DNA from 3 places in the Cupriavidus sp. FW306-1B-F12B genome. Region 2 is predicted to be linked to each of the others. Evidence: predicted binding sites of a transcription regulator. Region 2 holds the regulator's gene; each other region holds the start of a gene.
What was found. Region 2 encodes LexA, which represses DNA repair genes until DNA is damaged. Its sites were predicted from a motif close to ACTGTATNNNNATACAGT; they were not measured.
Positions count from the first base shown of each region.

Region 1: AC3WLE_RS21865 (CppA family protein) is a predicted target of LexA. The motif match lies at 4,551-4,568, and genes of this name have one in related genera.
Region 3: AC3WLE_RS25630 (ATP-dependent helicase) is a predicted target of LexA. The motif match lies at 3,840-3,857, and genes of this name have one in related genera.

Region 1 covers NZ_JBYSXC010000014.1:2,960-10,795, reverse strand. Annotated here, with positions in the region: gene AC3WLE_RS21890 (acyl-CoA dehydrogenase family protein) at 1-597, shown strand, start outside; gene AC3WLE_RS21885 (flavin reductase family protein) at 594-1,142, shown strand; gene AC3WLE_RS21880 (DMT family transporter) at 1,139-2,005, opposite strand; gene AC3WLE_RS21875 (2-hydroxy-3-oxopropionate reductase) at 2,033-2,941, opposite strand; gene AC3WLE_RS21870 (malate/lactate/ureidoglycolate dehydrogenase) at 3,017-4,120, opposite strand; gene AC3WLE_RS21865 (CppA family protein) at 4,234-4,518, opposite strand; gene AC3WLE_RS21860 (DUF1345 domain-containing protein) at 4,626-5,276, opposite strand; gene AC3WLE_RS21855 (FAD-dependent oxidoreductase) at 5,436-6,974, shown strand; gene AC3WLE_RS21850 (Dyp-type peroxidase) at 7,017-7,836, opposite strand, start outside.
Region 2 covers NZ_JBYSXC010000018.1:51,195-59,030, forward strand. Annotated here, with positions in the region: gene AC3WLE_RS25960 (replicative DNA helicase) at 1-900, opposite strand, end outside; gene rplI (50S ribosomal protein L9) at 1,061-1,513, opposite strand; gene rpsR (30S ribosomal protein S18) at 1,546-1,824, opposite strand; gene priB (primosomal replication protein N) at 1,828-2,127, opposite strand; gene rpsF (30S ribosomal protein S6) at 2,205-2,579, opposite strand; gene AC3WLE_RS25985 (asparaginase) at 2,698-3,690, opposite strand; gene lexA (transcriptional repressor LexA) at 3,946-4,599, shown strand; gene AC3WLE_RS25995 (hypothetical protein) at 4,710-4,880, shown strand; gene AC3WLE_RS26000 (hypothetical protein) at 4,920-5,267, opposite strand; gene AC3WLE_RS26005 (hypothetical protein) at 5,881-6,177, shown strand; gene AC3WLE_RS26010 (DUF2188 domain-containing protein) at 6,461-6,724, shown strand; gene AC3WLE_RS26015 (DUF2188 domain-containing protein) at 7,174-7,395, shown strand; tRNA gene AC3WLE_RS26020 (tRNA-His) at 7,496-7,571, opposite strand; gene AC3WLE_RS26025 (hypothetical protein) at 7,678-7,836, opposite strand, start outside.
Region 3 covers NZ_JBYSXC010000017.1:163,600-171,435, forward strand. Annotated here, with positions in the region: gene AC3WLE_RS25620 (YbeD family protein) at 1-202, shown strand, start outside; gene AC3WLE_RS25625 (class I SAM-dependent rRNA methyltransferase) at 407-1,603, shown strand; gene AC3WLE_RS25630 (ATP-dependent helicase) at 1,701-3,800, opposite strand; gene AC3WLE_RS25635 (TlpA disulfide reductase family protein) at 3,951-4,487, opposite strand; gene AC3WLE_RS25640 (SoxW family protein) at 4,599-5,105, opposite strand; gene AC3WLE_RS25645 (hypothetical protein) at 5,254-5,856, shown strand; gene AC3WLE_RS25650 (LysE family transporter) at 5,940-6,587, shown strand; gene AC3WLE_RS25655 (GntR family transcriptional regulator) at 6,827-7,549, opposite strand.

The DNA of each region.
Region 1 (7,836 bases), on a different contig from region 2:
GTGCTGTCGAACTGGCACACGCTGGGCATGCGCGGCACCGGCTCGCACGATGTGCTGCTGGAAGGCGTGCTGGTTCCGGATACCGCCATTGCCGCCCGCCGCCCGCAAGGCGTGTGGCATCCGATGATGCATACGGTGGCGATGATCGCGCTGCCGCTGATCTATGCGGTCTACGTCGGCGTGGCCGAGGCCGCGCGCGATATCGCGCTGCAGCTGGCGCGCCAGCGGCGCCTGAGCGCGCATGCGGTGGAAGCCGCCGGGCGCCTGTGCAACGAGGCCGATGCCGCGCAGCTGGCGCTGGATGCGATGTTCGCGGCGGCATCGGGGCAGGCGCCGGGCGCGGTCACCACCAACCGCATCATGTGTGCCCGCACGCTGGCCGCGCGCGCGGTGCTGGCAACGGTCGAGGCGGCGATGGACCTGGCCGGCGGCGCGGGCTTCTATCGCGATGCCGGGCTGGAGCGGCGCTTTCGCGATGCGCAGGGCGCGCGCTTCCATCCGCTGCAGGCCGGTGCCCAGCAGGAGTACGCAGGGCGCATGGCACTGGGGCTGGATCTCGACGCGCCGCCCGGCGAGGTGCGGCCTGCCGCGCAATGATCCCCGCCCTGGCGCCGCTGCCGTATGACACGCAAGCCTGCAACGACAGCGGCCAGGACGACCCGGCCCGCGCCATCAGCCACGACGGCGCGGCGCGGCGGGCCTTGCGCGATGCGCTGGGGCAGTTTGCCACGGGCGTCACCATCGTCACGGCCGCGGACGCCGACGGCCAGCCGGTCGGCGTCACGATCAATGCCTTTACCTCGGTGTCGCTCGCACCGCCGTTGCTGTTGTGGTGCCTGGCACGCAGCTCCGGCAGCCTGGCGGCGCTGCGTGCGGCGCCTTGCCACGCGATCAATGTGCTGGGGAGCGGGCAGCAGGCCTTGTGCCGGCGCTTCGACCGCTTCGCGGGCGTCGATTGCCGCCCCGGGCCGTTCGGCACGGTGCTGATCGGCGGCACGCTGGCGTACTTTATCTGCCGGCACCACTCGGTGCGCGTGGTGGGCGACCACGTGATCTTTGTCGTGGAGGTGGTGGCCTATGGATCGACGCCGGGCGCGCCGCTGGTGTTCCACGCAGGCGGGTTTGACGTACCAGCGCCTTAGCCGCGCTTGCCCGCGATCACCAGCGCAATGCCGCCCAGCACCGCGGCAGCGCTCAATGCCAGCCGCAGGCTCAGGGCTTCACCGAGCAGCGCGATGCCGCCTGCCGCCGTAATGACCGGCACGCTCAGTTGCACGGTGGCGGCGGTGGCGGCCTTCAGCTGCGGCACCACGGCATACCAGATGACATAGCCCAGCCCGGAGGTGATGGCGCCGGACAACAGCGCATAGGCCAGCCCAGCGCCGTCCAGTGAACGCTGCGCCTGCATCACCGCACCCAGTGCCAGCGCCATCGGCACCGCGCGCAGGAAATTGCCCGCGGTGGTGGAAGCGGGATCCGCGGCGCGCCTGCCGCGCAGCGAATAAACGCCCCACGCGATGCCGGCCGCGATCATCAGCAGCGAGGACAGCAGCGGCGGCGTGGCCAGCCCCGGCAGCAACAGCCACACCAGCCCGGCCAGCGCCAGGGCCAGGCCAATCCATTGCTGCAAGCGCATGGGCTCGCCGGCATAGAGGCCATAGCCGGTCATGGTGGCCTGCACCGCCGCGAACAGCAGCAGCGCGCCGGTCCCCGCGGTGAGGCGCACATAGGCAAAGGAAAAGGCCGCGGCATAGCAGAACAGCGCAAGCGCGGAGATCCAGTTGCCTTCCACCTGCGGCAGCCGCTGCGCCACGACCGTGCGCACCAACTGGTGCCGCGCCACGACGATGACCCACAGCACCAGCGCCGCCGCGGCGACGCGGGCCAGCGTAAAGCTGGCCGCGTCGATGGTGGTGCCTTTCAGCGCGAGCCGGCACAGCAGTGAATTGCCGGCAAAGGCGAGCATCGCCAGCGCGGTCAGCACCACGGTGTTCGCGCGCGGCATGCGGCGGGGCGGCGGCGGCTGCGTGGTTCAGGCTGCGGGCGGTTCGTCACCGATGGCGAACGAGGACAGGTGCTCGATCGCCCTGACCAGTCCGGAATGATCCCAGCCCGCGCCGCCCAGCCCGCTGCAGACATTGAACAGCTGCTGGCACGACGCCGTGTTGGGCAGGCCCACGCCGAGCTGGCGCGCGGTGGACAGCGCCAGTTCCAGGTCCTTCTGGTGCAGCGCGATGCGGAAGCCCGGGTCGAAGGTGCGCTTGATCATGCGTTCGCCATGCACTTCCAGGATGCGCGAGCTGGCAAAGCCGCCCATCAGCGCCTCGCGCACGCGCGCGGGATCGGCGCCGGCGCGGGCGGCCAGCACCAGCGCTTCGCTGACCGCCTCGATGGTCAGCGCCACGATCACCTGGTTGGCCACCTTGGCCACCTGGCCGTCGCCGGCCTCGCCCACGCGCGTGATGTTCTTGCCCATCAGCTGCAGGATCGGCAGCACGCGGTCGAATACTTCCTGCTTGCCGCCGGCCATGATCGACAGCGTGCCCGCCTTGGCCCCGACCTCGCCGCCGGAGACCGGCGCATCGATATAGTCGGCGCCGAGCGCTTCGATGCAGCGCGCGAACTCGCGCGTGGCGATCGGCGAGATCGAGCTCATGTCGATCACGGTAACGCCGCCTGCCGTGTCGGCAAGGCCGTCAGCGACCCCCTTCTCGCCAAACAGCACCCGCTCCACGTCGGGCGTGTCAGGCAGCATCAGGATGATGGTTTCCGACTGCTTCGCCACCTCCTCGGCGCTGGCGCAGGCATTCACGCCAGCGTCCTGCAGGTCTTGCGGCACGCCGCTGCGCGTATGGGCGAACACGGTATGCCCGCCGTCGACAAGGTGCTGCACCATGGGCTTGCCCATCACGCCAAGTCCGATAAAGCCGATCTTGCTCATGTCAGTGTCCGGTAGTGGTCAGGCGCGAGGCCGGCCGTGCGTCGCGCACGACGCCGGGTTCATCTCTGATGATAGTCAGTCGCACGCCAGCGCAGACAGCGGCCCCGGCGCAGGCTGCGCGCCGGCGCGCGCGGCCGCCACCCGCGCGGCGGCATCGTCCAGCTGCGCCAGCGTACCGGCGTCAACCGGGACATGGGCGGCGCGGGCGGCGCGCCAGGCCCGTTCGGGCTCGCCCGGCAGGCGGATGCCATCCTGCCCCGGCTGCAGCCGCGACGCCTTCATCCAGTCGGCGAACGCCGCCACTTCATGCCCGAATGACGTGCTGGTGCCCAGGCGTGCGGGATCGAACACGATCGCCAGCATGTTGTTCCAGACCGCATGCTGATGCCGCAGCGTTTCGGGGCGGATGGTGTGGCCGCCGGTGACCGCGGCGCCCAGCAGCTCGCACATCACGGCCAGCACATGGCCCTTGTGTTCGCCAAAAGGCCGCAGCGCGCCTGGCGGCGCGCCGTCGGCGGGGTACATCACGGCAGGGTCGGCGCTGGGCTCGCCATGCGCGTCCAGCAGGCAGCCGGGCGCCACCGGCACGCCCTTGTTGTGGGCCACGCGCACCTTGCCCAGCGCGATCGCGCTGGTGGCGAAGTCCAGCACCAGCGGCGGCTCGCCCGCCACCGGCACGCCGATGGTGAACGGGTTGGTGCCGTAGCGCGCATCGTAGCCGCCGTGCGGCGCCACGATGGGCTTGGACAGCACGTTGACGAAGTGGATCGAGATCATGCCGGCAGCGGTGGCCTGCTCGGCCCAGTGGCCCACGCGGCCCAGGTGGTGCGACTGCCGCAGGCCCATCACGCAGACGCCATGCTCGCGCGCGCGGCCGATGGCCATTGCCATGGCCTGCGCCGTCACCGCCTGGCCCATGCCGCGGTTGCCGTCCAGGCTCAGCATGCTGCCGGCATCGTGCAGCACCCTGGCCTGCTGGTTCAGCTGCAGCTCGTCGGCCTGCCAGGCCAGCACATAGCGCGGGATCATGCCGACGCCGTGCGAGTCATGCCCGCTCAGGTTGGCGCCGACCAGGTGGTCGGCCGTCAGGCTCGCCTCTTGCGTGCTGCTGCCCGCGGCAAGCCAGAGATCGGCCACCCACTGGTGCAGGGCGGCGGTAGGGATGCGGTGTTCGCTCATATCGGCCTTGGCTAGGGATGAAAAAAGCCCCGTGCCGTGTGACGGCAACGGGGCTTCATGATACGGCCGGCGCGAGCCCGGTGGCGCCGGCATGGCCGGTGATCGGCTACTGCTTACTGGCGCAGCACAGCTTCGGCAGGTGACTGGCCAAGGATTTCGCGGATACGGGCCAGGTAGGTATCGCCTACTGCGCGGTGCATGCGCGCCGCCTCGGCCGCGAACTGGCGGCGGCTGGGCGGGCGGATGCCCAGGCTGCGGCAGATCGTTGACAGGTAAGGCTTGCGCTGGCCGCCCAGGCGCAGCGCCGCGGTCTGCAGCGCGGCATCGCCGATGCGCCCGCGCAGCCAGGCCAGCACCTGGCGGTCATAGTCGTTTTGCACACGGATCAGGTGTTCCATGGACGGGACTCCTACTGTTCATCCATACAGGTACTGTAAATATATACAGTATCCAGCGGGACGCAAGGAGTTTGTCCAGGAACACTTCGGGCGCACGGCCAAGTCGACTACAAGCCACCCAGGGCATTCACAGTGAACGCCAGAATCCCCATGTTGAAAAGGAACGCGGCCACGCAGTGGCCCAGGACCACCCTGCGCATGTGGGCGCCGGCGATGGTCACGTCAGAAGTCTGGAAAGTCATGCCCAGCGTGAAGCTGAAATAGAGGAAGTCCCAATAGCTGGGGTGCTGCACGCCTGGCACCTGCAGCCCGCCCTGGTCGCCGGTAGCGGTCTGGAGATAGTAGAGATGTGCATAGTGCAGCGTGAAAACGGTGTTGGCAAAAAGCCAGGACAGGATGAGCGTGGCGACGATCAGCGCGATGTCGGCCCAGTGCGGTGTCTCGGGGCGCGCGATCAGCGTACCGATTGCGACCAGGATCACCATCGAGAGCAGCACCGTGATCGTGAGCAGCGCTGTGCGGTTGGCATCGTTGTGTTCCGCCGTGCGCCGCATGGCAGCAGGATCGGCGCGCAACAGTGGCAGCGCGGCGCCAAGGAAGACAAGGGCCGCGAGATCGAAACCGATCAGCAGGGCGATGCGTGGCTCCGCGCCGAGCGCACCCGCGGCAACGGTCGCAACGATCAATATGGCGCCGCACAGCAGAAAGCGTGCGGGTGCAATGCGCTTGCCGATAGCGAAGCGGGCGGGTCTGTTCATGGGGGTATTCATCCGGATGACCCTTCGTCAGGAAAGGAGGCTGGTCTTCCGTGAATAATATCCGTGCCGTCGCGCAGTTTGTAACGCTGCATGCGCCTTTCATTTGGCGGCATCGAGGTCGATAATGGCCCTGTGCCATGACCGGCAAGGAGAGACGCCATGACCAAAAGCTCTTCCTCCACGGATAAGCCCGATCTCGCCCAGGGCGTGCCGCTGGCTGACATTGCTGACGGCGGCATGGTGACAGGCCAGGTTGGCGGCAAGCCGGTCTTGCTTGTGCGTTGGGCTGATGAACTGTTTGCCATCGGTGCGACCTGTACCCACTATGGCGCGCCACTGGCGGACGGCCTGCTGGTCGGCGACACGATCCGATGTCCGTGGCATCACGCCTGCTTCAGTCTTCGCACCGGCGAGGTCCTCGGGCCGCCCGCCCAGGACGATCTGAAATGCTGGCGCGTGGAACAGCAAGACGGGAAGGCCTTCGTCCGCGAAGCGCTGCCGGCGATGCGGCCACCGAGGCTTGCCTCGGCCCGACTCCCTGAATCCGTGGTGATCATCGGCGGCGCCGCCGCCGGGACTGCCGCGGTCGAAACCCTGCGGCGCGAAGGCTATAGCGGCCCAGTCACGCTGCTGAGCGCCGATCGCTCATTGCCGTACGATCGGCCGAATCTGTCGAAAGACTACCTCGCCGGGACAGCAAACGCGGACTGGCTGCCAATGCGGCCACCGACGTTCTACGCGGATCACGACATCGACGTGCGCTCTAACAACCGTGTCGTCAAGCTCAGCCCCGCGCAAAAATCCGTCACGCTCTCGGATGGCAGCAACGTGAGCTACGGCGCGCTTCTGCTTGCCGTCGGTGCCGTGCCGATACGGCTCGACGTTCCTGGCGCAACCTTGCCGCACGTGAGCGTGCTCCGTACGCTGGCCGACTGCGACGCCTTGATCGCGCGTCTCGGCATGGCACGCCGATGCGTCGTGGTGGGCGCAAGCTTTATCGGGATGGAAGTCGCGGCGGCGCTGCGAACGCGAGGACTGGAAGTGCATGTTGTCGCGCCCGAAGCGCATCCGATGGAGCGGGTCCTGGGCGCGACGCTCGGCGACATGATCAAGGCGCTTCATGAATCGCACGGGGTAACGTTCCATCTCGGGGCCACGGTGGCAGAGATTCAACCGGATCGGGTGAGATTGTCGACCGGCGCGGAGCTGGCCGCCGACCTGGTCGTGACCGGGATCGGCGTTCGCCCCGACGTGGGCTTGGCGCAGGACGCCGGCCTCGCGCTGGACAAGGGCGTGGCGGTCGATGAATTTCTCCAGACCAGCGAACCTGGCATCTATGCCGCGGGCGATATTGCGCGCTGGCCCGACCCGGGAACGGGCCAGCGTATCCGCGTCGAACACTGGGTGGTCGCCGAGCGCCAGGGCGTGGTGGCAGCGCGAAATATCCTGGGACAGCGGCAACGCTTTGCGGCAGTGCCTTTCTTCTGGACCCAGCACTATGATGTGGCCATCAACTACGTGGGCCATGCGGAGCAATGGGATCGTTTCGATGTCGACGGCGATCCCGCCGCGCATGACTGCACGGTGACCTATTGGAACAAGGACAAGCGGCTTGCGGTTGCCACGGTCGGGCGCGATCTGGCGAGTCTTCGGGCGGAGGTCGCGATCGAGCAGCAGGCGACAGGAACCGGGGCGTGATCGACTGACCGTGGCCGCGCGCGCCTGCGAGCGCGGTGCAGGTTATTCAAATTGGCGGCTCCCTTTGAGCGATCGGGCAGCAGGGGCTTCGCGGTCCGCAAGTCCTTCAAGCAGGTCGGCCGACGGGACAAAGAACAGGCTACCGGTGACTGCCTTGCTGAAATCGAGCAGCCGGTCGTAATTGCCGGGCGGCAATCCGACGAACATGTTCTCGAGCATCTTCTCGATCGGCGCGGGCGAACGGGCGTAGCCGATGAAGTAGGTGCCGAACTCGCCCGCGCCCGGGCGGCCGAACGGCATGTTGTCACGCAGGATCTTCACCTCCTGCCCGTTCTCGACCAGCGTGGTCAGTGAACTGTGCGATGACGATGGCTTGACCTCTTCGTCCAGTTCGATGTCGGACAGCTTCTTGCGCCCGATGATCAGTTCCTGCGTTTCCACGGGAAGGGCATTCCACCCGGCCATGTCGTGCAGATACTTCTGCACGATGACGTAGCTGCCACCGGCAAACTCGGCATCCTCGTCGCCGATCACCGTGAAATCGACCGCCTCGCGTCCGGCCGGATTCTCCGTGCCATCGACAAAGCCGATCAACGCCCGCATGTCGAAGTTGCGAAAGCCGTGCACCTCGTCGACAACCTGGATTGCATTGCCAAGCTTGCCGAGCAGTTGCGTGGCAAGCTCGAAGCAGAGGTCCATCGATTCGGCGCGGATGTGCAACAGAAGGTCGCCCGGCGTGGCGATGGCGACGCGATCGCCGGTGCCGAACTCCCGGAACGGGTGCAGTGCCGCGGGACGGGGCTTGCCGAACAGCCTGTCCCAGGCGTCGGCGCCGAAGCCGCAGACACAGGACAGGTTGCCC
Region 2 (7,836 bases):
GAACAACTGCGTGTCGTTCATGCGCTGGATCGCATGCGTCAGCCGCGGCCAGTCCTCATCCAGCAGGCGGCCGGTACGCAGCCGGTGCTGGTCGAGGCGGCCGACCGAGCCAAGCATACGCATGGCCAGCTGGGTGCCCGCCATTTCCATCGAGAACACGGCCACCGGCAAGCCCTGCTCCACCGCCACGTGCTCGCCGATGTTCAGCGAGAACGCCGTCTTGCCCATCGACGGACGGCCGGCAACGATGACCAGGTCGCCCGGCTGCATGCCGCTGGTCATCTTGTCCAGGTCGATGAAGCCGGTCGGGACGCCGGTGACGTCGGTGGTGGAGTCGCGGTGGTACAGCTCGTCGATGCGCTCGACCACCTGGGTCAGCAGCGGCTGGATTTCCTGGAAGCCCTTCTGGCCGCGCGAGCCTTCTTCGGCAATCGCAAAGACCTTGGATTCGGCCTCATCCAGCAGCTCGCGCACCTCGCGGCCCTTGGGCGCGAACGCGGCCGAGGCGATATCGTCGGCCGCCGTCACCAGCTTGCGCAGCACCGAGCGCTCGCGCACGATCTCCGCGTAGCGGCGGATATTGGCCGCGCTGGGCGTGTTCTGCGCCAGCGAATTCAGGTAGGCCAGCCCGCCCACCTCCTCGGCCTTGCCGGCGACCTGCAGCATTTCATAGACCGTGATCACGTCGGCCGGCTTGGTGGCCGAGATCAACCGGGCGATGCTCTGAAAGATCATCCGGTGGTCAAAACGGTAGAAATCCGCCTCGGAAATGAAGTCCGCAATGCGGTCCCAGGCGGCGTTGTCCAGCAGCAGGCCACCCAGCACCGATTGCTCGGCTTCGATGGAATGCGGCGGGACCTTGAGGTTCTCGAGTTGGGGGTCGGCGACAGGCGCGTTCATGGGGAGGGATTATAACGGCGGGAGGACGCACTTCGCCGGACATTTGGCGACCGGGCAGGCAAAGACAAGCGGGCAACAAAAAAAGGCAGGAGCCGGGGCTCCTGCCTTTTTTGCTTGCGGCGCTTCAGCCGGCGCAGCGCGCCGGCAAGGCGGCACGTCCTTAGACGCTCTCACCCACGACCGACACGGTCACGTCGACCACGACGTCCGTGTGCAGCGCAACGCTGACCGGGTGGTCGCCCACCATCTTCAGCGGACCATTCGGCATGCGAACCTGGGCCTTTTCCAGCTTGAAGCCTTGGCCAGCCAGGGCTTCAGCGATGTCGGCGTTGGTCACGGAACCGAACAGGCGGCCGTCCACACCCGACTTCTGGCTGATCTGGACGCTCAGACCGTTCAGCTTCTCGCCTTCGGCTTGCGCGGCGGCCAGCTTCTCGGCAGCGGCCTTTTCCAGCTCGGCGCGCTTGACTTCGAATTCGGCGATCGCGGTTTGCGTAGCACGGCGGGCCTTCTTGCCCGGGATCAGGAAGTTACGGGCGTAACCGTCCTTCACCTTGACGATGTCACCCAGGTTGCCCAGGTTGATGACTTTTTCCAGCAGAATAATTTGCATCGTATTCTCTCCTTAACGGACCTAGGGCCTGATCAGTTCTTGTGCAGGTCGGTGTACGGCATCAGCGCGAGGAAACGCGCACGCTTGATGGCCGTATCCAGCTGACGCTGATAGTGAGCCTTGGTACCGGTCAGGCGGGCCGGCGTGATCTTGCCGTTGTCGCCGATGAAGTCCTTCAGGGTGTCCAGATCCTTGTAGTCGATCTGTTCCACGCCAGCCACGGTGAAGCGGCAGAAGCGCTTGCGCTTGAACAGCGGGTTCTGTTGCTGGAAGCGCTTCTTGTTCTTGTTGTCACGTTTGACGAATGCCATGATTCAATCCTTTTCGAATGCTTTACATCCAGTGATGTGAAAGACGAGAGCCTTGCTGTTGCGGTGCTTGCGGGCCAGGAATCCTTCGCAGTCGAGCAGCGTGCCGAGCGGTAACCGCTCCAGACGCTGGCCAACCTGTCCGACCCCCATCGCTGCGATTGCAAACTCGACCTGCCGCGGCGTTTGCGCCTCGACGGCCTCGCCGCTGTACTGCAGGATGCAGTTCACGACGGGGACCCCGGCCGGGGTATAGCGCAGGGCATCGCGTTCCGCCAGGGTGGCGGCAAGCCGAAGCTGGTTCAACGCGGGACCTCTTGCTGGTTGCAATCCATGCTGCCGTGGCCGACGCTGTCAGCCATGGCGCGCACCGCAGTCCGCACTCAGGCGGCCTGGCCTTCGGTGGTCGTTTGCGCGGCCTTGCGGGCTTCTTCGCGCTGCACTTCCTTCATCATCGGCGAAGGTGCAGTCTCGGCCTTCTTGGTCTGCACGATCAGGTGGCGCAGGACGGCGTCGTTGAACTTGAACGCGTGTTCCAGTTCAGCCAGCGTTTCCTTGCCGCATTCGATGTTCAGGCAAACGTAGTGAGCCTTGGCCAGCTTCTGGATCATGTAAGCCATCTGGCGACGGCCCCAGTCTTCCACGCGGTGAACGTTGCCGTTCTGCGAGGTCACGAGCTGCTTGTAGCGCTCGATCATGGCCGGCACTTGTTCGCTCTGGTCCGGGTGGACGATGAAGACGATTTCGTAATGACGCATTGACGCTCCTTTTGGATTAGCCACCCGGGCGTCACGAGTCCGGTGTGGCAAGGTTGAATAGCCTTAGATTATAGCCCGCATGGCGGCAAGTGCGCAAGCCGCTGATTACACAGACAAATCAGGCGTTGGCAAACACGGCCTGCAGCCTTGCCGGATCCCGCGCCAGGCCTGAGTCGGCTGCCAGCGCCAGGGCCAGCAGCACGCGCGCCTTATAGGGATTGAGGTCCGTTGCGGAAACAAAAGCTCCATCCGTCGGGCTGAGCTGGGGCGGAATCGCCACATGGCCGGCCCCGGTGCGGGAACTGCGCACCACGGCCACGCCCGCGGCAGCGGCATCGGCCAGCGCCTCGGCCAGCACCTCATGCACCGAGCCATTGCCGGCGGCAGCCACCACCAGCCCGGCAACACCCGCGCGGACCAGCGCATCCACTGCCACCCTGCCCGGCTGCGCGTAGCTCGCCACGATCTCCACCATCGGCCACGCCGCCGGCATCGGCCCGATCACCCAGGCCACGCGTGGCGCGCGGGCGAAGCGCACGTAGTCGTCCTGCACGAAACCCAGCGGCCCGCAGGCCGAAACAAAGGCGTCCACCGCCGACGTGTGGGCCTTGGCCACATCCCGCGCAGCGTGGATCTGCTGGTTCAGCACCACCAGCACACCCTTGCCGCGCGCATCGGGATGAGCGGCCACGCGCACCGCATCCAGCAGGTTCAGCGGCCCATCGGCCGACAGCGACGTCGACGGCCGCATTGCCGCCGTCATCACCACGGGCACCGGACACGATTGCGTCAGGTGCAGCGCCATCGCAGTTTCTTCCAGCGTATCGGTGCCGTGGGTGATCACGATGCCAGCCACGTCGGGCTGCGCGGACCAGTGCTCAACCCGCGCCGCCAGCGTTTGCCAGAGCGTGAAGGTCATGTCCTTGCTGTCGACCTGGGCCACCTGCTCGGCCTCGATGCGAGCCGCCGACTGCAGCGCGGGCACCGCTGCCAGCAACGACGACACCGGCACGGTCGCCGCCTGGTAGCGTGCGCTGCTGGCAGAGTTTCCGGCCGCGCCAGCAATGGTGCCGCCGGTGGCCAGTACGACGATGCGAGGCAATTGGGTCATGGAGCGTGCAAAGAAAGTGGAAAGGCAGGAATGCCGATTGTAACGGGCGCGCCCCGCCTCGCCGCGGCTCTCGCCGGTGATCCGCATTCCGTCCATGAGACACGCCCCAAAAATTCTGCTTGCGCTCAGGCCGATACTGTATAAAATCACAGCATACTGTTTAAACATACAGTGCCCGGCCAGACGGATGCAGGATAAAGGATCGACCGATCCTCTTACCCGAAACCCCGCGGCCCCGCACGGAACGGCGATCCCATGGCGACCCTGACACCCCGGCAGCAGCAGATTTTCGATCTGATCCGCAACACGATCCGCCGCACCGGCTTTCCGCCCACGCGCGCCGAAATCGCCGCAGAGTTTGGCTTCTCCTCGCCCAATGCCGCGGAAGAACACCTGAGGGCGCTGGCACGCAAGGGCGTGATCGAACTGACCCCGGGCGCTTCACGCGGCATCCGCCTGAAGGTGGCACGCAGCGATTCGGAAATGCCCGACCAGTTTTCGTTGCCGATGGCCGGCGTGATGCAGCTGACGCTGCCGCTGGTGGGCCGCGTTGCCGCCGGCAGCCCGATACTCGCCGCCGAGCATATCGACCGCCAGTACCAGGTCGACGCCTCGGTCTTCGACGAACGCCCCGATTACCTGCTGCGAGTGCGCGGCCTGAGCATGCGCGATGCCGGCATCCTCGACGGCGACCTGCTGGCCGTGCGCCGCGCCAGCGAAGCCGCCAACGGCAAGATCGTGGTGGCGCGCCTGGGTGATGACGTGACCGTCAAGCGCCTGCAGCGTCGCGGTGGCCATATCGAACTGATCGCAGAAAACCCGGACTTCACCAACATCATCGTGGAGCCTGGCGAGGAGTTCTCGCTGGAAGGCATCGCCGTCGGGCTGATCCGATCCTCCGGCTTCTAACCGGGCACCGCAGGCCAACCGCCTGCGCGGGCCCACCCGCTTCCATTGCTTTGCAGACGCCGCCCGGCTTGCCGGGTGTTGACCCCGCTTTGCCTAAAAGAGGTGCCACCATGCCGCAAATCCACCAAGTCGCCGCCCGTCGCCCGGTCAAGCCTGTGCCGTTCCGCCAGAGCAAGGGCGTACGCGTCTACCAGGGTACGCAGCGCCGCACCATGGTCGGCAGCATGGCGGCGATCTGCCGCATGCTTGAACTCGAAACCGCCGAAAAGCTGGCCGCCTGAAATCTGCCGACTGTCTCCGAGCAGCTGCGGGCGCCGCCCTCAGCTACGCGGCGCACACGCCTTGGCTTCGGCTTCCAGCTCCGTCGGCGTCAGCTGCGGGAACCAAGTATCGCTCTTGCGCAGCTCCAGCGCCGTACCATCCTGCTTCGCCGTCAGCGAAATCAGATAGGCGTATTGGTATTCACCGCCAGACGTGGTCTGGCCGATGCGGATCTCGGTCTGGCTCTTCGCCGGATAGTTGACGACCGCGGCGTCATCGCCCAGATTGTTGCGCAGGCATTTCGCAACCTCACCCATCTTGGCGGGCGTGAACAAGCGCATCGGCGCACGCGCGCGAATGTCCTTTTCAGAAGTGCCGGTGGCACACCCTGCCACCATGGCTGCCATCGCTACGCCAACCGCTGCCGCTCGAACAGACATACCACCCCCGGGAAATGCAGAACGGCGCCCTCGCGAGGCGCCGTTCTGGGAAATGCTTTGGGGTGGCTGATGGGACTCGAACCCACGACAACAGGAATCTCAATCTTAGCCACCAAGCTAATAACGACGCGGGGTTCCGGGTAGTTCGTGGGAATACTGGAAGCCCGCATACGGCTCTAGGTCGGGGATTATATATCGAGTATTCCCACGGGCACACGGCTAATTTGTGTCGCATACCCCACCCGACAGAAATTACCTCTGGTTGCTTTCGCAGCGACCCTACGAGTAGCTATACTGTATATCCATACAGTACTCATATATGCCCCGCCATGTCGCCCGAACCTGCAAACTGCCCCATCTGCGGCACTGCCGCCGAGCGCACTCGCGCCCCATCTCATGGCTACCTCTACCGTTGCCCAAGCTGCGGCACCTTCCGCATCACCAGCAGCGCCCTGGTGCGCAAGAAAGACATTCCGAGTTCCGCCCGGGAAAATGTCCGGCTGTTGCGGGCTTACGGCCACCAGCCTCAGATCGAGGTTTCTCGGGACGGCGTGCGCATCGTCCCCGGTCGGAGCTGAGCATGGGCAACAGCAAAAAACGCGCGGCAGGCTGCCATCTTCCGACCGCAACCGCCGAGCCGTTCCCGGCTCCCGGCGCAAACGGCATTCTCAGTCGAGTTCAGGGGCACTACATTGCCGCTGGCCTGCAGACGTTGCCTCGCGCCACGCACGACGGGCCAAGCCATCATGCGGTCCTGGTCGAGGCCGGGCACCTCGGCACCGTGCGACTTTTCATCGAGAAGAAGCTGGCCCGCCACAACCGACACAGCCACTACTACTGGTCGGCCTATCGGGCTGAGCCGGCTGAACGGCAATAGCGCAGCCAGGCAACTACACCCCCGGGAAGCTGGCTGCCGGTAGCGGCACTATATGCAGCATGCCAAAGATGTAGTTGGGCGCGGCCGATCAGGCTTGCTCGTTCATCCGACCGGACTCAGGATGCCTGACGGCCAACCGCTTTCACGCTCGGCGCCCCCTGGCGCCAATCTCAGGGCGTGACTCGAAGCCCGCCTCAGTGCGGGCTCCTCTTGTCAGACGGCGCCTGATACCGGAGGGCGAGTGGCATGCAGAAACTGGATCCAGCGACTTCAGGAGATGGTCATGCCAGGAAGAAACATACATGTCGTACGAGTCGAAGGTCTTCAATGGATAGTTGAAATTGAGGATGGGTCCACCGACCGTCAATTCTTCCCCTCCCGGGAGGCGGCCATTGATGCAGGTACAGCAATGGCTCGGCAGGAGAAGGCCGATTTGATCATCCATGGCCGTGACGGACTGATTCGCAGGCGAAAGTGCTTTGGCGACGCCGCATGCGGGAGGCGTGCCGTTGCCGGCCGGCTACCGCTTGCACCGACGCTGAGCTGAGTGGCAAGACCTGCCCGCGGAAACGGAGTCTCGCAGTCACTGAAATCAATCTCGTCTCGCCCCCCTGCGCCATGGATCATTAGAGCGGCATCGCGGTCCATTGCCAAATGAACGAGACGGATAGATTGCACGTGCGCGACTTGGATCATCGGTTTCTACGGCCCACTGCGATCCATCAGTCACTGGCACTTGGACAGTAGTGCTCGCCAAATCGTCAAGGTGAAGCGGCCGTAGCCACCATGTGATTTACGCCAAGTGCATGCGAAATCTCTCGTTGCAATGAGCCGGCAAAGTCGCGGTCTCGTGGGCTGTAGCTTATCTGACTGCGACAGGCGTGCGTGCCCCGCAGGAAATCCGCGACTCGTCCGCTATCACTTGTCGGACAGCGCCTGATACCGGCGCCTGCGGGTCGCGCGGAGACTGGCTCCATCAACTTCAAGGAGACAGCCATGCCAGGCCAGAACATCCATGTTGTACCTGCTGGTGACCGCTGGGCCGTTGAGGCGGAAGGCGGCCACGGACGGGAGACATTCGACACACAAGCGGAGGCCATCGCCGCCGGCACCAAGCGCGCCCAAGAAAAGAAGGTCGAACTGCTGATTCACGGCCTAGATGGCCAGATCCGGGAGAGAAACTCCTTCGGAAACGACCCGCGCGACATTAAGGGGTGACGCTGTGGCCAGCCGGCAGCCGCCGGCGCCTATGCGGCCGAGCGCGGTGACCGGAAAGCAAAACAGCGCCTGTATAAGGCGCTGTTTTGCAAGGATACTTTGGGGTGGCTGATGGGACTCGAACCCACGACGACAGGAATCACAATCCTGGACTCTACCAACTGAGCTACAGCCACCGTAGAGGTCATCAGCGCGTTTCGTTGCTGATCGACGAAAACCAAGATTATACAAACAGTTTCCCGGGATGGCTAGTATCCCGCACAATTTTTTTGAGAGAAAAACTCAGGTTCTGGACGGACTCCACTTTGCCTCAAGCAGCACTGCCTGCTTGATGGCTTCGACGGCCTCCGCTTCGGTATCGAACTGCCCCAACAGGCGGCGCGACTTGCCATTCAGCACGGCTTCCTGCAACGCCTTGCCAGCGGCTTCCGAAGTGCCGGG
Region 3 (7,836 bases), on a different contig from region 2:
GCAGGACGGCTTTGCCGAGGCCATCGTCACGCTGGTGCAGGAGTTCGATCCCGACTTCCACGCCGGCAAGATGGAAATGCGTCCCTCCAGCGGTGGCAACTACCTGGGCCTGACCGTGACGGTGTGGGTCACCAGCCGCGAGCAGCTCGATGATTTGTATCGGGCGCTGACTTCGCATCCGATGGTGAAGGTCGTCCTCTAAGGCGGCTTTCCCGCATTGTTTTCTCCCCTCTCCCGCGCGCGGGAGAGGGGCCGGGGGTGAGGGCAGGCGCTGGCATACCGACACGCGCCACTACGTTGACGCTCCCGCCCTCTCCCCCAACCCCTCTCCCGCCGTGCGGGAGAGGGGAGCCCGACCGCTGCGTGGGAAGTGTTTCCGCAGCGGCATGCATTCTCCCTGATCGACATGAACACCATCACCCTGAAACCCGGCAAGGAAAAATCCCTGCTGCGCCGCCACCCGTGGATCTACGCCACCGGCATTGCCACGACCGAAGGGCGCTGCGAGCCGGGCGCGACCGTGATCGTGCGCGCCGCCGACGGCCGCTTCCTGGCCAAGGCCGCCTACAGCCCCGAGTCACAGATCCGCGCGCGCGCGTGGACCTTCGATGAAAACGAGCCGGTCGACCACGCCCTGTTCAAGCGCCGCGTGGCCGCGGCCATTGCCTACCGGCGCCAATGGGTGAAGGACAGCGACGCAGTGCGGCTGATCTTCGGCGAATCCGACCGGCTGCCCGGCCTGATCGTCGATTACTACGGCAACGGTGATAAGGGCCAGCTGGTGTGCCAGTTCAATTCGGCCGGGGTGGAACACTGGAAGACCGCGATCGTGCAGGCACTGGTCAAGGAAACCGGCTGCCCCAACGTCTATGAGCGTTCCGACGCCGCCGTGCGCCAGCGCGAAGGCCTGGAGCTGGTGACGGGCGTGCTGGCCGGCGCCGAGCCGGATCCGGCGCTGTCGGTCACAGAACACGGCGTGCGCTACTACGTCGACGTGCGCAATGGCCACAAGACCGGCTTCTATGTCGACCAGCGCGACAACCGCAAGCTGGTGGGCGACCTGGCCGCCGGGCGCGAGGTGCTGAACTGCTTCTGCTATACCGGCGGCTTCTCGCTGGCCGCGCTGCGCGGCGGCGCGAAAGCGGTGACGTCGATCGATTCGTCGGGCGAGGCGCTAAAGATCGCGGCGGGCAACGTGACGCTGAACGGCTTCGACCCGGAGCGCGCGGCGTGGCTAGACGCCGACGTGTTCAAGACGCTGCGCGAATTCCGCGCCGAAGGGCGTCAGTTCGACCTGATCGTGCTGGACCCGCCCAAGTTCGCGCCGTCGGCGCAGCATATCGACCGTGCCGCGCGTGCGTACAAGGAGATCAACCTGGTCGGCACGCAGCTGCTGCGGCCGGGTGGTCTGCTGTTCACGTATTCGTGCTCGGGCGCGATCAGCATGGAACTCTTCCAGAAGATCGTGGCAGGCGCGGTGACCGATGCGCGGGCGGATGCGCGCATCCTGCGCAGGCTGTCGGCTGGCACCGATCACCCGATGCTGGCAGCCTTCCCGGAAGGGGAGTATCTGAAGGGGTTGTTGTTGGAGCGGGTGGGGTAAGGCCGGATCAACGAGCGGCTGTGGCGTTGGCCGGCCGCTTGTTTTCTCCCCTCTCCCGCGCGCGGGAGAGGGGAGCACGGCGAGAGAAATCTGACCCTCACCGCCACATATTCCGCATCCGGCTGGCCAGGTCCACCGGCGCCAACGCCGGTTTCACTGACCCTTCGCCAGGCATCGGCGGCGGCGGCCATGACCGGCTGTGGAAATTCGGCATCACGCGATTCGGGATGAATCGCGTACGCGACGCATACACATGCCGGTCGCCAAATCCCACCTGCTGGTGCACGTAGAACCGCTGCGGCACGATGACGTCCAGATGGTCCTTGGCCCGCGTCATCGCCACATACAGCAGGCGCCGCTCTTCCTCGATCTCCTCGGTCGTGCCCGTCGCCAGATCGCTCGGCATGCACCCGTCCACGGCGTTCAACACATACACTGCCTTCCACTCCTGCCCCTTGGCCGAATGGATGGTCGACAGGATCAGGTAGTCCTCGTCGCGCGAGGGCACGCCGGATTCATCGCTGGAGGCGCTGGGCGGGTCCAGCGTCAGCTCGGTCAGGAAGCGCTCGCGCGCGCCGTAGGTGGCGGCGATGCGCTCCAGTTGCTGCAGGTCGGCCTGGCGCGCGGCGGCGTCGTCGTGCAGGCGCTCCAGGTGCGGCGCGTACCAGGCCAGCACCTGCTCGAATTCCGACGGCCACGGCGAGGTGGGCGCCATCAGCGCGCGCGCCAGTGCCAGCAGGTCGGCCCAGGCGGGTGCGGCGGCCGGCGGCGGCTCGAATTCCTCCAGCGAGAACAAGGGCTCGGTGGCCAGCGCCATCGCATCGAGCACGCGCGCCGCGGTCTTGGGGCCGATGCCGGGCAGCAGCTGCAGCGTGCGGAAGCCCGCCATGCGGTCGCGCGGGTTTTCCAGCCAGCGCACCACCGCCAGCACGTCCTTGACGTGGGTCGATTCCAGGAATTTCAGCCCGCCGAACTTCACGAACGGGATATTGCGCCGGGCCAGCTCGATCTCTACCTGCGCGCTGTGGTCGGCGGCGCGGAACAGCACCGCCTGTGCCATCAGCGTCAGGCCCGCCTCGCGCCGTGCCAGCACCTGCTCGACCACGTAGCGGGCCTGGTCGGCCTCATCGTTGACCACGATCACGCCGGGCTTTTCGGCCGAGGCGCGCTCGGACCACAGGTCCTTGGTATAGCGCTCGGCCGCCAGCCCGATCACGGCGTTGGCGGCCTGCAGGATCGGCTGCGTCGAGCGGTAGTTCTGCGACAGCGTGACCTGCTGCGCGGCCGGCGTGAACCGAGCCGGGAAGTCCAGGATATTGCGCACGGTGGCGCCGCGGAAAGCGTAGATCGACTGCGCGTCGTCGCCCACCACAGTCAGGCCGCGGCCGTCCGGCCGCATGGCCAGCAGGATCGACGCCTGCAGCGCATTGGTGTCCTGGTATTCGTCGACCAGCACGTGGTCGAAGCGCGCGCCCATGTCCTGCGCGATGGTGGGCTCGGCCATGGCCTGCGCCCAGTACAGCAGCAGGTCGTCATAGTCCAGCACATGCTGCTTCTGCTTGGCCTCGACATAGCCGGCGAACAGGGTGCGCAGCGCATCGGCCCACATCGCGTAGCGCGGGAACTGCTGCTTGAGCACGTCTTCCAGCGGCGCCTGGGTATTGACCACGCGCGAGTAGATCGCCAGGCAGGTTTCCTTCTTCGGGAAGCGGCTGGCGGTCTCGGACAGGCCCAGGTCGTGGCGCACCACGTGCATCAGGTCGGCGGCATCGCCGCGGTCGCTGATGGTGAAGGCAGGCGACAGGCCCAGGGTCTCGGCGTATTCGCGCAGCAGGCGCGCGCCGATGGCGTGGAAGGTGCCGGACCACTGCAGCGCCGCGCGCCCCGCGCCGGTCTGGGTGCCGAGTGCCTGGTCGACGATGCGCTCGACGCGCCGTCCCATCTCGGCCGCGGCGCGGCGCGAGAACGTCAGCAGCAGGATGCGGCGCGGATCGGCGCCGGCCAGCACCAGGTGCGCGACCCGGTGCGCCAGCGTATTGGTCTTGCCCGAGCCGGCGCCGGCGATGATCAGCAGCGGCGCGTCGCTGCCGTGTTCCACCGCGGCGCGCTGCTCCGGGTTGAGCCGGGACAGGTAGGCGGGGACGTCATCGGCTTCAGGGGCCGCGAGGTCGGTGGCGGGGGCTAGGTCCAAAGTCACAGGCGGGGCTCGGGGATGGCTCAGAAAAGGCTGGCGCCAACTGTATATCCATACAGGGATGTCGCGCAACCTGCTGCCCTGGCGATCATGCGTAAAAACAAAAAAAGGTGCTCGATGAGCACCTTTTTGCTGCGGTTGCCGCCGGGAACGTTACGCGGACTTTGCCAGCGCGCCATCCAGCAGCTTGTGCAGCGCATCCCACTCGGGCTCGCCCACATAGCGCTTCAGGATGCGGCCGTCCTTGTCGACCACGAAGGTGGTCGGCGTCAGCTGCACATTGCCGAAGGCCTTGGCCGCGCTGCCGTCGGAATCCATCGCCACCTTGAACGGCAGGCCGCGCGTCTTGGTGTAGTTCATCACATACATGGGCGGGTCGTAGTTCATCGCCACGGCGACGAATTCCAGCCCCTTGCCCTTGAACTGCTCATAGGTGCGGACCATGTCCGGCATTTCCTTGACGCAGGTGGCGCAGCTGGTGGCCCAGAAATTGATCATGTAGACCTTGCCCTTGAGGTCGGCGGTGCTGACCTTCTCGCCCGACAGCAGCGTGAAGGTGGCCGCCGGGGCCGTATTGGCCGGCGACAGCGCGCGGTAGCCGAACCAGCCCAGCAGCGCGAGCACGACCACGGCCACGACGATGGGCCAGGGCTTGCGGGAGGTTTTGGTGGCAGGGGCAGCAGTGGTCATGGAATCCGGGTCAGGCAGGTTCGGTCAGCAATGGGACATTCTAATGCCGCGGGCGTTCGCGCGCTGCGCGGGGCCGGGCTGCGGCAATCTGCCGCAAGCGCCCCAACCGGTTCAGCGCCGGGTGGCGATGGCGGCGCGTGCCTGGTCCAGCGCCTGTTCCAGGTAGGCGCCGTAGAAATCCGGCTGCATGCCGCGCAGCGGGCCGGCGGCGGCGCGGCCCTGGCGGTCCAGGAACAGCACCGTGGGCGCCACCCGCACCTGGTGCGCGCGGGCCCACGCGCGCGCGGTGGTCAGGCTGCCGTCGGCATCGCGCAGCGGGGTGTCGGCGGTCATGTCGAGCTCGCGCACGGCAATTTCGCCGGCGGCGGCCTGCGGGCCCAGGTAGTTGCGGCGCACCGCATCGCAATAGCTGCAGCCCGGCATCGACACCAGCACCACCAGCGGCTCGCCGCGGCGCGCGGCCTCGGTGCCGTGGGCGCCCAGGTCGGTGGCCGGCGGCAGGTGGGCGGGGCTGGCGGCGGCGGGCATGCCGGTCGCGGCTGCCAGCAACGCGCTCGCGGCCACCCAGCGCAAGCTGGTGATGGCAAAGGCGTGGCGGGCGATGCGGGCGGCAGGCATGGCGGAAACCGGGGGCAGTGGGGCAGTGGGAGCGGCGCGGCAAGCACTGGCGCGCCGCTTTCGGGATAATACCGGTTTCCGCCCGCAGGCGATGGCGCCCGCCAGCGCCGCCCGCAGCCTGTGCGCGCCGTCCCCCCATGGATTCCCGATGCGTCTTGTGCCGCCCCCGCCGAGCTTTCCTGCCGCTGTCCGCCGGCCGCTGCTGTGCTGTGCCGCTGTGCTGGCATTTGCCCTGTGCGCCTGTTCTCCGCGCTATGACTGGCGCACCATCCAGTCCGGCGAGGGCGCCTATGCCGCGCTCTACCCGGGCAAGCCCACCAGCGCCGCGCGCGATGTGACCATTGCCGGGCGCAAGCTGCCGATGACGATGGAAGCCGCGCGCGTCGACGACACGCTGTTCGCCGTGGGCGTGGTGACGCTGCCCGCCGATGACGAAGCGCTGCGGCGCGAGGCGCTCGCGGCGATGCAGGCCGGCCTGCTGGCCAACCTTGGCACGCCCTCTGGCGAGCCGCGCGCGCGGCCCGTCACCGTGATGAGTGCAGACCGTCCGGGCCGCCCGCTTGCCGGCGTGGAAGTGCAGGCGAGCGGGGTGTCGCCGCAGGACCAGTCGCCGCGCCGGCTGACGGCGCGCCTGGTGGCCGTGGGTACGCGCGCGTACCAGGCGGTGGTGCTGGAATCGGGCGATGCCGCGCGCGACGCGCGCCAGGCCGAGCAGGTGGAGCAGTTCCTGGGCGGCTTCCACCCGTTCTGACGCGCCGCGCCGCAGGAAACATTGTTTGTGCCGTGGCTGCGGGATCGTGGCCCCGGCATGGTAGTCGTCAAAGGAGAGTTGGAATGCGTTGGGAAGTCTGGTTGGCTTATTTCGCCGCGTGCTGGGTGATCGCCGTGTCGCCAGGGTCGGGCGCGGTGCTGTCGATGAGCCATGGGCTCTCGTACGGGCTGCGCAGGACCACTACCACCATCTTCGGCCTGCAGGCCGGGCTGGTGATCGTGCTGCTGGTGGCGGGCGGCGGCCTGGGCGCGCTGCTGCTGGCCTCGGAGCAGGCCTTCATGGTGGTCAAGACGATTGGCGCGCTGTACCTGATCTACCTCGGCGTGCAGCAATGGCGCGCGCAGGTGGAGAGCGGGGCGGACCAGGGTGGCAGCGCCGCCCCCGCGCGCGTGGCGGTGATGAGCCGGCGCCGGCGCTTTGCCGCCGGCCTGCTGACCAATGTGACCAACCCCAAGGGCATCATCTTCATGGTCGCGGTGCTGCCGCAGTTCATCGATCCCAACCGGCCGCTGGCGCTGCAGCTGGCGATCCTGGCGGCCACCATGTGCTGCGTGGACCTGGTGGTGATGCATGGCTATGCGCTGCTGGCTTCGCGTATGCAGGGGCTGTTCCGCAATGCGCGCGCGGTGCGCTGGCAGAACCGATTTTTCGGCAGCGTGCTGATGGCGGTGGGCGCGGCGCTGTTCTTCGTGCGCCGGCAGCACGCCTGAACGGGGCCTCGATCAACACTGGCGCGCACTGGCCGGGTTTGCTTCAATGAGGAGGTACCCCGGTCACGGAGACTCCGCATGCCCGCCTCGCTGAACCCCTACGCCGGTGCGCGCTTGCAGCCGCGCCATACCGTGCCCCCGGACGAAGAGCCCGCGCCGCCGGGCGTGCCTCCGAACTTGCCGTTGCCGCCAGAGGAAGACCCGACCCCATCCCCGGTCGAGCCGCCTGTGGCCGGCCGCTACTGCTTGAGTTCGTAGAAGTCGTTCAGGCAGTAGGCGTCGGTCAGTTCGACCGGCTTGTCGCCATGGGTATAGCCGGTGCGCAGGATATGCAGCAGCGGCTCCCCCGGCGCGATATTCAGGCGCGTGGCCAGTTCCTCGCTGGCGACGATCGCGCGCAGCTTCTCGGTCACGCGCAGCACTGGCTGGCCGATCCGCTCCAGGTAGGCATAGAGTGATTCGCCGATGGCGCTGGCGTCCGGCAGAACCGCCAGCGCCAGCGTGGTCACGTCCATCCAGAAGGTCTGGCCGTCGGCCTTGCGCAGCCGGGTCAGCCTGACGATCTCTTCGCCTTCCGGCAGTGCCAGCGCCGCGGCCTCCTGCGTCGTGGCGCGGCGGCGTTCGAACGCCACCAGCTCGCTGGCCGGCGTCATGCCGCGCCGGCGCGCCAGCTCGCTGAAGTTGTCCAGCCGCGCCGCCTTCTGCTCAGGGCGCGGCGCGATAAAGGTGCCCGCGCCGCGGCTGCGCGTGATCGCGCCTTCCTCTGCCAGCATCTGCAGCGCGCGCCGGGCCGTGACGCGTGAAATCCCCAGTGAATCCACCAGCGTGCGCTCGGACGGCAGCGCGTCGCCCACCCGCCATTGGCCGGCCTGGATGGCCGCAGCCAGCCTGCGCGCCACTTGCAGGTAGATCGGCGTCGCCTCCGCTTCGTCTGGCTTGAGGGCCTGCAGCCGTTGATCCATTGCGAATCCTCGTAGGTACCAGAATGTGGGGGATGATGATACCACTTTAGGACATGTCAAGTCGATGTGGATGGACTTGCGCCGCCTGGGTGATGAAGGCGCCACAGCCTCGCTTGTCGTCAATTGGTATTAAAAAGATTTCACTGATTATGCTGGCGGAAAGCGCTGCCGGGGTTGAGGGAAATCCTGGCTGTCTTCAAGGATTGTGTGATGAATCTGCCAAATGTGCGGGCCGTGCAAGCGCTGCTTTGCCTCACCTCAATAAAGATGCCACTTAGATACAATAA